DNA from 2 places in the Streptomyces sp. NPDC014882 genome. Region 1 is predicted to be linked to the other one. Evidence: predicted binding sites of a transcription regulator. Region 1 holds the regulator's gene; the other holds the start of a gene.
The links. The regulator HspR, encoded in region 1, represses chaperone genes until heat shock. The targets are predictions, from matches to a motif close to TTGAGNNNNNNNNNCTCAA.

Region 2: lon (endopeptidase La) is a predicted target of HspR. The motif match lies at 2,412-2,430, and genes of this name have one in related genera.

Annotation. Positions count from the first base shown of each region.
Region 1 is NZ_JBIBWL010000003.1:270,736-275,940, forward strand. Features, by position in the region: gene ACF09K_RS09220 (sugar ABC transporter substrate-binding protein) at 448-1,551, opposite strand; gene ACF09K_RS09225 (heat shock protein transcriptional repressor HspR) at 2,155-2,607, opposite strand; gene dnaJ (molecular chaperone DnaJ) at 2,613-3,797, opposite strand; gene grpE (nucleotide exchange factor GrpE) at 3,834-4,487, opposite strand; gene dnaK (molecular chaperone DnaK) at 4,484-5,205, opposite strand, start outside.
Region 2 is NZ_JBIBWL010000001.1:893,222-898,426, forward strand. Features, by position in the region: gene ACF09K_RS03990 (spermidine synthase) at 1-310, opposite strand, end outside; gene ACF09K_RS03995 (rhomboid-like protein) at 763-1,617, shown strand; gene ACF09K_RS04000 (GNAT family N-acetyltransferase) at 1,614-2,276, opposite strand; gene lon (endopeptidase La) at 2,453-4,876, shown strand; gene ACF09K_RS04010 (MarR family winged helix-turn-helix transcriptional regulator) at 5,111-5,205, shown strand, end outside.

The DNA of each region.
Region 1 (5,205 bases):
CCTCACGGCGGCTCCACCGCGCGCACGCGTGCGGTCGGCGCCGGCGGGCGGGGCGCGCCGTCCGCACGTCCGGGAACCGGCGTGCGGCGCGGCCGCGGACCCGTCGCGCCGCACCCGGCCCGCCGAACGGGGTCAACGGCGGCAACGGAACGCCCGGACGGCCCGCGCGGAGGGCGGTACCCGGGGCACGAGGGAGGCGTTCGCGGGGAGGGGCGGAAGGAGCCGGGGGGACGGGGGGGAAGCGAGGGGCGGGGAGGGACGGGAAGCGGGGAGGGGTGGGGAAGGCCGCTCCGCCCGGACACGGCCCGGCGTCGCGCGCGGGCAGCCGCCAGGCCGCCCCGGGCCACGCCGGGCTCCCGGGGCCGCCCGAGGGCCCGGTACGGGTCCTGCGGGGGGCTGGGGGCCGGGACCGGGACCCGCCCGCCGTCCCGACCCGGCTCGCGCCGGTCAGTTCAGCTTGAGGGCCTGGCAGGCGGCCGCGTACTTGGCGGTGCAGATGTCGGACGGCTTGTAGATGCCGTCCGCGATGACGGTCTCCTTGATGTTCTTCTTCGTCAGCGCCACCACGGTGACCAGCTGGGCCGGGATCTCCTTGTCGGTGGGGCTGTCGATCTTGTCGCGGGTCAGGGCGTCGAACTCGATGTCGCGGCCCTGGACCTTGGCGACGGCCATCTCCGCGGCCGCCTCCGCCATCTGCGGGTAGGGCTTGTACACGCTCATGTACTGCTCACCGCTGATGATCCGCTGCACCGCGGGCAGCTCAGCGTCCTGGCCGGTGATCGGCGGCAGTTCCTCGACGCCCGCGGCGCGCAGGGCCTCGATGATGCCGCCGGCCATGGCGTCGTTGGCGGAGTAGACGGCCGCGATGTTGCCCTTGCCGATCTTCTCGATCGCCTCGGCCATGTTGGACCGGGCGATCTTCGGGCTCCAGTCCTTGGTGTCGTAGGACTCGGAGATCGTCACCCGGCCGCTCAGCTCCGACATGGCGCCGTCCTTGAACTGCTTGGCGTTCGGGTCGGTCGGCGAACCGTTCATCATGACGATCTTGTCGGCGGTGCTGGGCGTGTTGATCGCCTCGACCAGGGTGCGGCCCTGCACCTGGCCGACCAGCTCGTTGTCGAAGGAGACGTACGCGTCGATCGGGCCCTCGGCCAGCCGGTCGTAGGCGATGACCGGGATGCCGGCGTCCTTGGCCTTCTTCACGGTGTCCGCGATGGCGCGCGAGTCGACGGCGTCGAGCAGGATGACGTCGATCTCCTCGTCGATCATCCGCTCCATCTGGGAGATCTGCGTCTCGCTCTTCGAGTCCGCGTTGGCGTACTCCGTCTTGCCCTTGTTGTTGGTGAGGTCGGCGACCTTCGCCTTGATGATGGGGTAGTCGAACTCCTCGTAACGGGTGTTCGTCTTCTCCGGCATCAGCACGCCGATGGTGATGTCGTTGCTCTTCGTCGGTGTCGCTTCGCCGCTGTCCTCCGTCGCGCTCAGCATCCCGCATCCCGCGAGTGAGAGGGACATCGTGGAGGCAGCCACGGCTATGGCGATACGACGCATTCGAGGGCTCACTTCAGGTGCGTTCCGGACATGGGTGCGACATGTTGTCCCAGGTGGCTCAAAAGCCAACGCGGCGGCGACCATCGGCGTCAAGCCGTACTACTTAACGAAGTGACAACATCACACTCCGCTTAGCGCGTGAAGACACATGGAGACGGGGCGGAAACCCTCCAAAACCCCTTTACGGACCCTCCACGCGACACGAGTTCACACATTCGCCAACAACCGCACAGCCCTCTCCGGCCTTCACGGACCGTCATCACGGCGGACCGCCCGACCGCCCCCGCCCGAACAGAGGGCCGCACGAAGTCGGCCAGCTCCGGAGCCGGTGCGGGCCGACCCCGGTGCCGGCTCCGGGGCCCGCGCGTCCGGCAGCCCGGCACCGCACCTCGCACGTCCGGCGCCCCGGCCCCGCGCGGGGCGGCGGGGCGGCGGGGCGGCGGCCGCCCGGCCGGGAGAACACGAAGCGAACACGAAGGGCCCGGAGCACCTGAAGGCCCGGAGCAGGAGCACGCGAAGGGCCCGGAGCACGCGAAGCCCGAAGAACCCGAAGGGGCCCGGAGGCATCGGCCTCCGGGCCCCTTCGGGCGTGCTGTCGCGTCGTCAGTCCTGGGACTGCTGTCGCTTCGGCCGCCACACGACCAGGGCGCTGGTCTGCTGGACCTCCTGGTAGGGCACCAGGTCGCGCCGGTAGGAGGCGTGGACGGCCGCCTCGCGCTGTCGCATGGTCGCCGCCGCGCCGTCGAGGGCCGACTCCAGCTCCGCGATGCGGGACTGGAGGGCCACGACCTGGTTCTCCAGCTCGATGATCCGCTTGATGCCCGCCAGGTTGATGCCCTCGTCCTGGGACAACTGCTGTACCGTGCGCAGCAGTTCGATGTCGCGGGCCGAGTAGCGGCGGCCCCGGCCGGCGGTGCGGTCCGGGGACACCAGCCCCAGGCGGTCGTACTGGCGCAGGGTCTGCGGGTGCAGGCCGGAGAGCTGAGCCGCCACCGAGATGACGTAGACCGGGGTCTCCTGGGTCAGTTCATACGGATTGCGCCGACGGCCGTCCATCACTCTCAAGCTCCCTTCGCTGCCTCGAACAGCTCCGCCCGCGGATCCTCACCCGCGGTCGCCTCGCGATACGCCTCCAGTGCGTCCCGAGCATTCCCCGGGAGGTCCTTCGGAACACTCACCTCGACGGTGACCAGCAGATCGCCGCGGGTGCCGTCCTTGCGGACCGCGCCCTTGCCGCGCGCCCGCATGGTGCGTCCGTTGGGCGTGCCGGGGGGCAGCTTCAGCGTGAGCGACGGGCCGCCCAGCGTGGGCACCCTGATCTCACCGCCGAGGGCGGCCTCCGCGAACGTCACCGGCACGGTCACCGTGAGGTTGTCGTCCTTGCGGCCGAAGACCGGGTGCGCGTCGACGTGGACGAGCACGTACAGATCGCCGGCCGGGCCGCCGCGCTCACCGGGCGCCCCCTTGCCGCGCAGCCGGATGCGCTGCCCGTCGGTGACGGCCGCCGGGATGCGGACCTGCATGGTGCGGGAGGACTTGGCGCGGCCGCTGCCCTTGCAGTCCGGGCAGGGGTGCTCGGCGATCAGGCCGCGGCCCTTGCAGTCCGGGCAGGGGTCGGTCAGCGAGAACCCGCCGCCCGAGCCCCGCGCCACCTGGCCGGTGCCGACGCAGGTCGGGCACACGCGCGGCGTGCCGTTCTTGTCGCCGGTGCCGGAGCAGGCCTTGCAGGGGGACTGCGAGGACATGCGCAGCGGGACCGTCGCGCCCTCGATGGCCTCCGTGAAGGTCAGGGTGACCTCGGTGTCGATGTCCTGGCCGCGCCGGGGCTGGGTCCGGGTGGTGCCCGTGCCGCCGCCGCGGTTGAACAGGCCCCCGAAGACGTCACCGAGTCCGCCGCCGAAGCCGCCGGCTCCACCGCCGGCGCCGCCCTGGGCGCCCCCGAAGAGGTCGCCCAGGTCGAAGTTGAAGGAGCCGCCGCCCGCGCCCGGCCCCGGGCGGAAGCCGCCGTTGCCGAAGAGGGCGCGTGCCTCGTCGTACTCCTTGCGCTTCTTGGGGTCGCCGAGGATGTCGTTCGCCTCGGAGATCTCCTTGAAGCGCTCCTCGGCCTTGGCGTTGCCCTTGTTGGCGTCCGGGTGGAACTCGCGGGCGAGCTTCCGGTACGCCTTCTTGATCTCGGCCTCGGTGGCGTCCTTGGGGACGCCGAGGACCTTGTAGTAGTCCTTCTCGATGAAGTCCTTGGTGCTCATCCCCGACGTCCCTCCTTCCTCGTCCGCTCGTCAAGCTCAGCCCTCGTCCGGGCCACCGCTCTCCTTGTCGTCGCCGGCCTCCGCCTCGTCGCCCTTGGCGGCCTGCGCGCCGGGCTGGGGCTCGGCGACAGCCACCCGCGCGGGGCGGATGGTGCGTTCGCCGATCCGGTACCCGGGCTGGAGGATCGCCACGCACGTCGTCTCGGTGACGTCCGGGGCGTAACTGTGCATCAGGGCCTCGTGGATCGTCGGGTCGAAGGGCTCGCCCTCCTTGCCGAACTGCTGGAGGCCCATCTTCGCCGCCACGGTCTCCAGCGACTCGGCGACGGACTTGAACCCGCCGACGAGCTCTCCGTGTTCCCGCGCGCGGCCGATGTCGTCGAGCACGGGCAGGAGTTCGGTCAGGAGGTTCGCGACGGCGATCTCCTTGACCGCGATCCGGTCCCGCTCGACCCGGCGGCGGTAGTTCTGGAACTCGGCCTGGAGCCGCTGGAGGTCCGCCGTGCGCTCGTCGAGCGCCTTGCGGGCCTGGTCCAGCTGGGCCACCAGTGCCACGGTCTGGTTCTCGTCCCCGGCCGGGGCCGGCTCCTCCGCCGCGGCGGAGGAGTCGGCCTGCGGCTCGGCGTCTTCAGGGGTGGCGCCGGAGGGGACGTCGGGCTTCTCCTCGAAGCCCGGGGTCTCCTCCGTCACGCGGCACCGTCCTTGCGCTCGTCGTCGACGATCTCGGCGTCCACCACGTCGTCGTCGGCGGCCTTGGCGCCGGCGCCCGGAGCCTCGCCGCCGGCGGCCTGAGCGGCCTGGGCGTCGGCGTACATGGCCTGGCCCAGCTTCTGGGAGACGGCCGCGACCTTCTCGGTGGCGGTGCGGATCTCGGCGGTGTCCTCGCCCTTGAGGGCTTCCTTCAGCTCGCCGATCGCGCCCTCGACCTCGGTCTTGATCTCGCCCGGGACCTTGTCCTCGTTGTCCTTGAGGAACTTCTCCGTCTGGTAGACGAGCTGCTCGCCCTGGTTGCGGGCCTCGGCGGCCTCGCGGCGGCGGTGGTCCTCGTCCGCGTACTGCTCGGCCTCCTGGCGCATGCGGTCGACCTCGTCCTTCGGCAGCGAGGAGCCGCCGGTGACGGTCATCTTCTGCTCCTTGCCGGTGCCGAGGTCCTTCGCCGTGACGTGCATGATGCCGTTGGCGTCGATGTCGAAGGAGACCTCGATCTGCGGGACACCGCGCGGGGCCGGCGGCAGACCGGTCAGCTCGAACATCCCGAGCTTCTTGTTGTACGCCGCGATCTCGCGCTCGCCCTGGTAGACCTGGATCTGCACGGAGGGCTGGTTGTCCTCGGCGGTGGTGAAGATCTCGGACCGCTTGGTCGGGATCGTCGTGTTCCGCTCGATGAGCTTCGTCATGATGCCGCCCT
Region 2 (5,205 bases), on a different contig from region 1:
GGTGCCAGTCGATCACGGCGCGTTCGCGCTCGACGACCGTGATCCGGCCCCACCGGGGGTCGGCGGCGGCGTGTGCGAGCGAGAATCCGACGCCCAGGCCGCCGATCAGCACGTCGGGTGCGGGGCGGCCGTCCAGCGCGGTGAGCGCGGCGTCCATCAGGAGGCGTTCCGAGCGCCCGTCGGAGGTGTCCATCAGGAAGCAGCCGTTGGCGATGATCTGGAGCAGTTCCCCGTGCCGGCGCAGGACGACCTCGCCGTAGGGGCCCTCACGACGGTCCAGGACTTCGGGGGAGTCGTAGGAGATGGGCATCGGACCATCTTGGCACCGGTCCTGACGGTCGGTCGGGGAATATCGGACGCAGGGGTGTTCGGACGGGGGAGATCGGGGTAGGCGCGGTTGACGTCCGCCGGTACCGCCGGTGTCCGAGGGGCTGCTGCGGCCCGACCGCCGCGTGGCGTCGGACACGGGCGGGGGCGTCCCGGGGAGCGAAGGATGCGGGGGAGCGGAAGGAGCGCCTCACGGTGGAACGCACGCCGACCGCTACGGCGGCATCGCCCGGCCCGACCGGTACGGCGGCGTCGCATGGTTCGCCCGCTGCGGCGGCCTCGCCGGGTTCGCCCGGCCCGTCCGGCCCGATCGACCTGGCCGACGCACCCAGTCCGTCCGGCCCCCTCAGTCCGTCCGGCCCGACCCGCCCGTCCGCCCTGACCGGCCTGCCTGGTCAGTCCGGCCCGGCCGGCTTGCCCGGCCCGTCCGGCCCGATCGGTCTGGTGGCCGGCGCATCCGGCGCATCCGGCCCGTCCGGCTCGTCCGGGTCCCTCCCCGACGGCCCCGGCCTCCTGGACGGCGTCCCCCGTCGGCGGGCGGCGGTCGGCCCCGGCCGGAGCGGTCCGTCCGCGTCCGGGCTCCCGGCCCCGGCGCGCGAGGGGTCGCGCCCGCGCCCGTGGCGCCTGCTGCCGACCCCCACCGGCACCCCCTTCACCTTCTTCTACGCCCTCGTCCTCGCCGTCACGTCGTACGTCACCGCGCACGCCGACCCCGCGCTCGTGCGGAGCCTGCACGAGAACTCCAGCACCGATGTCGCGCACCTGCTGCACGCCCCGGTGCCGGTGCTGGCGGCCAGCGCGCTGTGGGTGGCCGGGGGGATCGCGTCGCCGTTCGTGCCCGGCTTCCTGCTGGTCCTCACCGCGTTGGAGCGGCGCGTCGGAGGCGTCCGTACGGCCGGCGTCTTCCTGCTCGGGCACGTCCTGGCCACCCTGGCGACCGAGATCCCGGTGGGCCTCGCCGTCCTCGTGGGTCACCTTCCGGACAGCTCGCTGCACCGCCTCGACTACGGCGTCAGCTTCGGCGTCGCGGCGAGCGTCGGCGCGCTGGCCGGTCTGCTGGCTCCCTGGCCGCGCCGGCTGCTGCTCGTGGTGTCCGGGGGGACGCTCCTGAGGGACCTGCTCGCCCTCACGGACCCGCTGAGCAACTGGGGCCACCTGATCGCGCTGGCGACAGGCGTCGCGGTCTGGCCGTGGGTACGGCGCCGGGGGAGCGGTGCGCGTGAGTGGTGCGTCCGAGCGGCGGGGGACGGGTGCCCCGGTGCCCGTGGCACGCGCGCGTGGCGCGGCTAACCGGCAGCCTCGCCGGTCCCCGTGAACTTCGCGCTGGTCAGCGGCGCCGTCACCGTCCATCCCAGTGACTCGTAGAGGGCCCGGCCGGCCGGGGTCCCCGCCAGGACGCCCGTCTCCGCGCCCTCCGCGGCCGCCCGCTCCGCCAGCAGGCGCACGACGAGGCCGCCCAGGCCGCGGCGCCGGTGCGCGGGCGCGGTCTCGACCTGGTCGACCACCGCCGTGGCGCCGGTCGGGGCGACCTGGCCGCGGGCCGCGAAGGAGCCGTCGGGCGCGGTGACCAGGACGCGGGTGACGCCGCCGCGCGTCCAGCGGCTCAGGCCGTAGCCGTCGGGCACGCGCGTGTGCCCCGTCCGGGCCGGCAGCGGCGCGGTCATCAGCCAGCCGGGCTCGGGATCGGTCCACCAGCCCTCCCCGAGCCAGTCCCCGACCAGCGCCGGGTCCTGGAACACCTTCAGCCACACACCGGCCCCCCGCACGCCGTCCGCGACCCCGCGCACGGTCTCCTCCTCGACGCCGTCGCCCACCGCCGCGAGGACGTGCCGCGACACGTGCGCCGGCTGCCCCACGTCCACGGTGAACCCCCACGGCTCCCGCACGGGCGGGGCCGCGCCGCGCGACACGACCCAGCCGTCCACCCATGCCCGTACGACACCGTCCACGAAGTCTCCCGTAATGGTCTCTCGCGCCATTGAGTTATTACCGCAAGCCTGTGCGGTCGCCCGTCGGCGGCGGCGCGAGTGATCGCTGACAGCGAACGGCGGTCGGAGCGGGGAACATTCGGAGACTCACGTGCATTGAGTCGGCATAACTCAACTTGACTGCCTAAGGGGAGATCATGGCTGCTGAGTCCGCAGCGTTCACACCGCTCGCCCTGCCCGTGCTGCCGCTCGACGACGAGGTCGTGCTGCCCGGGATGGTGGTTCCGCTCGACCTCAACGACAACGACGTGCGCGCCGCGGTCGAGGCCGCGCAGGCCGCCGCCCGGTCCGAGCCCGGCAAGCCCAGGGTCCTCCTGGTGCCGCGCATCGACGGGTCGTACGCGGGCACCGGCGTGCTGGGCACGGTCGAGCAGGTCGGCCGGCTGGCCGACGGTGACCCGGGCGCCCTGATCCGAGGCCGCGGCCGCGTGAGGATCGGCGCCGGCACCACCGGACCCGGTGCGGCGCTGTGGGTCGAGGGGACGATGATCGACGAGAGCGCGCCCGATCCGCTGCCCGGCCACGTCGCCGAGCTGGTCAAGGAGTACAAGGCGCTCGCCACCGCCTGGCTGCGCAAGCGCGGCGCCTGGCAGGTCGTCGACCGGGTCCAGGCCATCGACGACGTCTCCGCCCTCGCCGACAACTCCGGCTACTCGCCGTTCCTGACCACCGAGCAGAAGGTGGAGCTGCTGGAGACCGCCGACCCGGTCGCCCGGCTCCGGCTCGCCACCCGCCGGCTGCGCGACCACCTCGCCGAGCAGGACGTCGCCGAGACCATCGCCAAGGACGTCCAGGAAGGCGTCGACAAGCAGCAGCGGGAGTTCCTGCTCCGCCGCCAGCTGGAGGCCGTCCGCAAGGAACTGCGCGAGCTGAACGGCGAGCAGGAGGGCGAGGAGTCCGACGACTACCGCGCCCGCGTGGAGGCCGCCGACCTGCCCGGGAAGGTGCGCGAGGCCGCCCTCAAGGAGGTCGACAAGCTGGAGCGGTCCAGCGACCAGTCCCCCGAGGGCTCCTGGATCCGCACCTGGCTGGACACCGTCCTGGAACTGCCGTGGCACGAGCGGACCGAGGACGTCTACGACATCCGGGGCGCCAGGGCGGTCCTGGACGCCGAGCACGCCGGTCTGGAGGACGTCAAGGAGCGGATCACCGAGTACCTCGCGGTGCGCAAGCGGCGCAGCGACCGGGGTCTCGGGGTCGTCGGCGGCCGGCGCGGCGGCGCCGTGCTCGCGCTCGTCGGCCCGCCCGGCGTCGGCAAGACCAGCCTCGGCGAGTCCGTGGCCCACGCCATGGGCCGCAAGTTCGTCCGCGTCGCCCTCGGCGGCGTGCGCGACGAGGCCGAGATCCGCGGCCACCGCCGCACGTACGTCGGCGCGCTGCCCGGCCGGATCGTGCGCGCGGTCAAGGAGGCCGGGTCCATGAACCCGGTGGTCCTGCTCGACGAGATCGACAAGGTGGGATCGGACTTCCGCGGCGACCCGGCGGCGGCCCTGCTGGAGGTGCTGGACCCGGCGCAGAACCACACCTTCCGGGACCACTACCTGGAGGTGGAGCTGGACCTCAGCGACGTCGTCTTCCTGGCCACCGCCAACGTCCTGGAGGCCATCCCGGAGGCGCTCCTCGACCGCATGGAGCTGGTCCGCCTCGACGGCTACACCGAGGACGAGAAGGTCGTCATCGCCCGTGACCACCTGCTCCCGCGCCAGCTGGAGCGGGCGGGGCTCGCCGCGGACGAGGTGACCCTCGAGGAGGGCGCGCTGCGCAAGCTGGCCGGCGAGTACACGCGCGAGGCCGGCGTGCGCACCCTGGAGCGGTCCGTCGCCCGGCTGCTGCGCAAGGTCGCGGCCCAGCACGAACTGGGCGAGCGGGAGCTGCCGCTCACCGTCCGCGAGGAGGACCTGCGCGAGCTGATCGGCCGGCCCCACCACGTGCCCGAGTCCGCCCAGGACCCGGCCGAGCGGCGCACCGCGGTGCCGGGTGTCGCCACCGGGCTCGCGGTCACCGGCGCCGGCGGCGACGTCCTCTTCGTCGAGGCGTCCCTGGCCGACCCGGAGACGGGCGCCGCGGGCCTGACCCTGACCGGTCAGCTCGGCGACGTGATGAAGGAGTCGGCGCAGATCGCGCTGAGCTTCCTGCGCTCGCACGGCGCCGAACTGGAACTGCCGGTCGCCGACCTGAAGGACCGGGGCGTGCACATCCACTTCCCGGCGGGCGCGGTCCCCAAGGACGGCCCGAGCGCGGGCGTCACGATGACGACGGCACTGGCGTCGCTGCTGAGCGGACGGCTCGTGCGCACCGACGTGGCGATGACCGGCGAGGTCTCCCTCACCGGCCGCGTCCTGCCCGTCGGCGGGGTGAAGCAGAAGCTGCTCGCCGCGCACCGGGCGGGTGTGACGACCGTCGTCATCCCCAAGCGCAACGAGCCCGACCTGGACGACGTCCCCGCGGAGGTGCTGGAAGGGCTCGACGTCCACGCCGTCACCGATGTCCGCCAGGTGCTGGAGCTGGCGCTGGCCCCGGCGGCGAACGGGGCCGTGCCGGAGGTTCCGGTCGCCGCGTGACGCCGGTTCCTGCCGCGGGCCCGGCCCGCGCGGGGACCGGACGAGGGAAGGCCCGGGTCTCGTGAGGGAGGCCCGGGCCTTCGCCGTGCGTGGTCCCGGCCGGTGGACGGGCAAGGGCGCAGGAGGTCGGAAGACGCCGGAGGCCCGCGCCTGCGAAATACTTGGGAGAGCCGCGGCAACGGCGGGAACGGGCGGGAACCCTCCCGCACGGGAGACCTGATCAGGAGTGCTGACGTGCACGAGGACGGAAACGGCGACGGACGAGGGAGCACTCCCGGGGTGCCGCCGGGCGGTGCACCCCGGGTGTCACCGGATGACGCCCCCGAGGT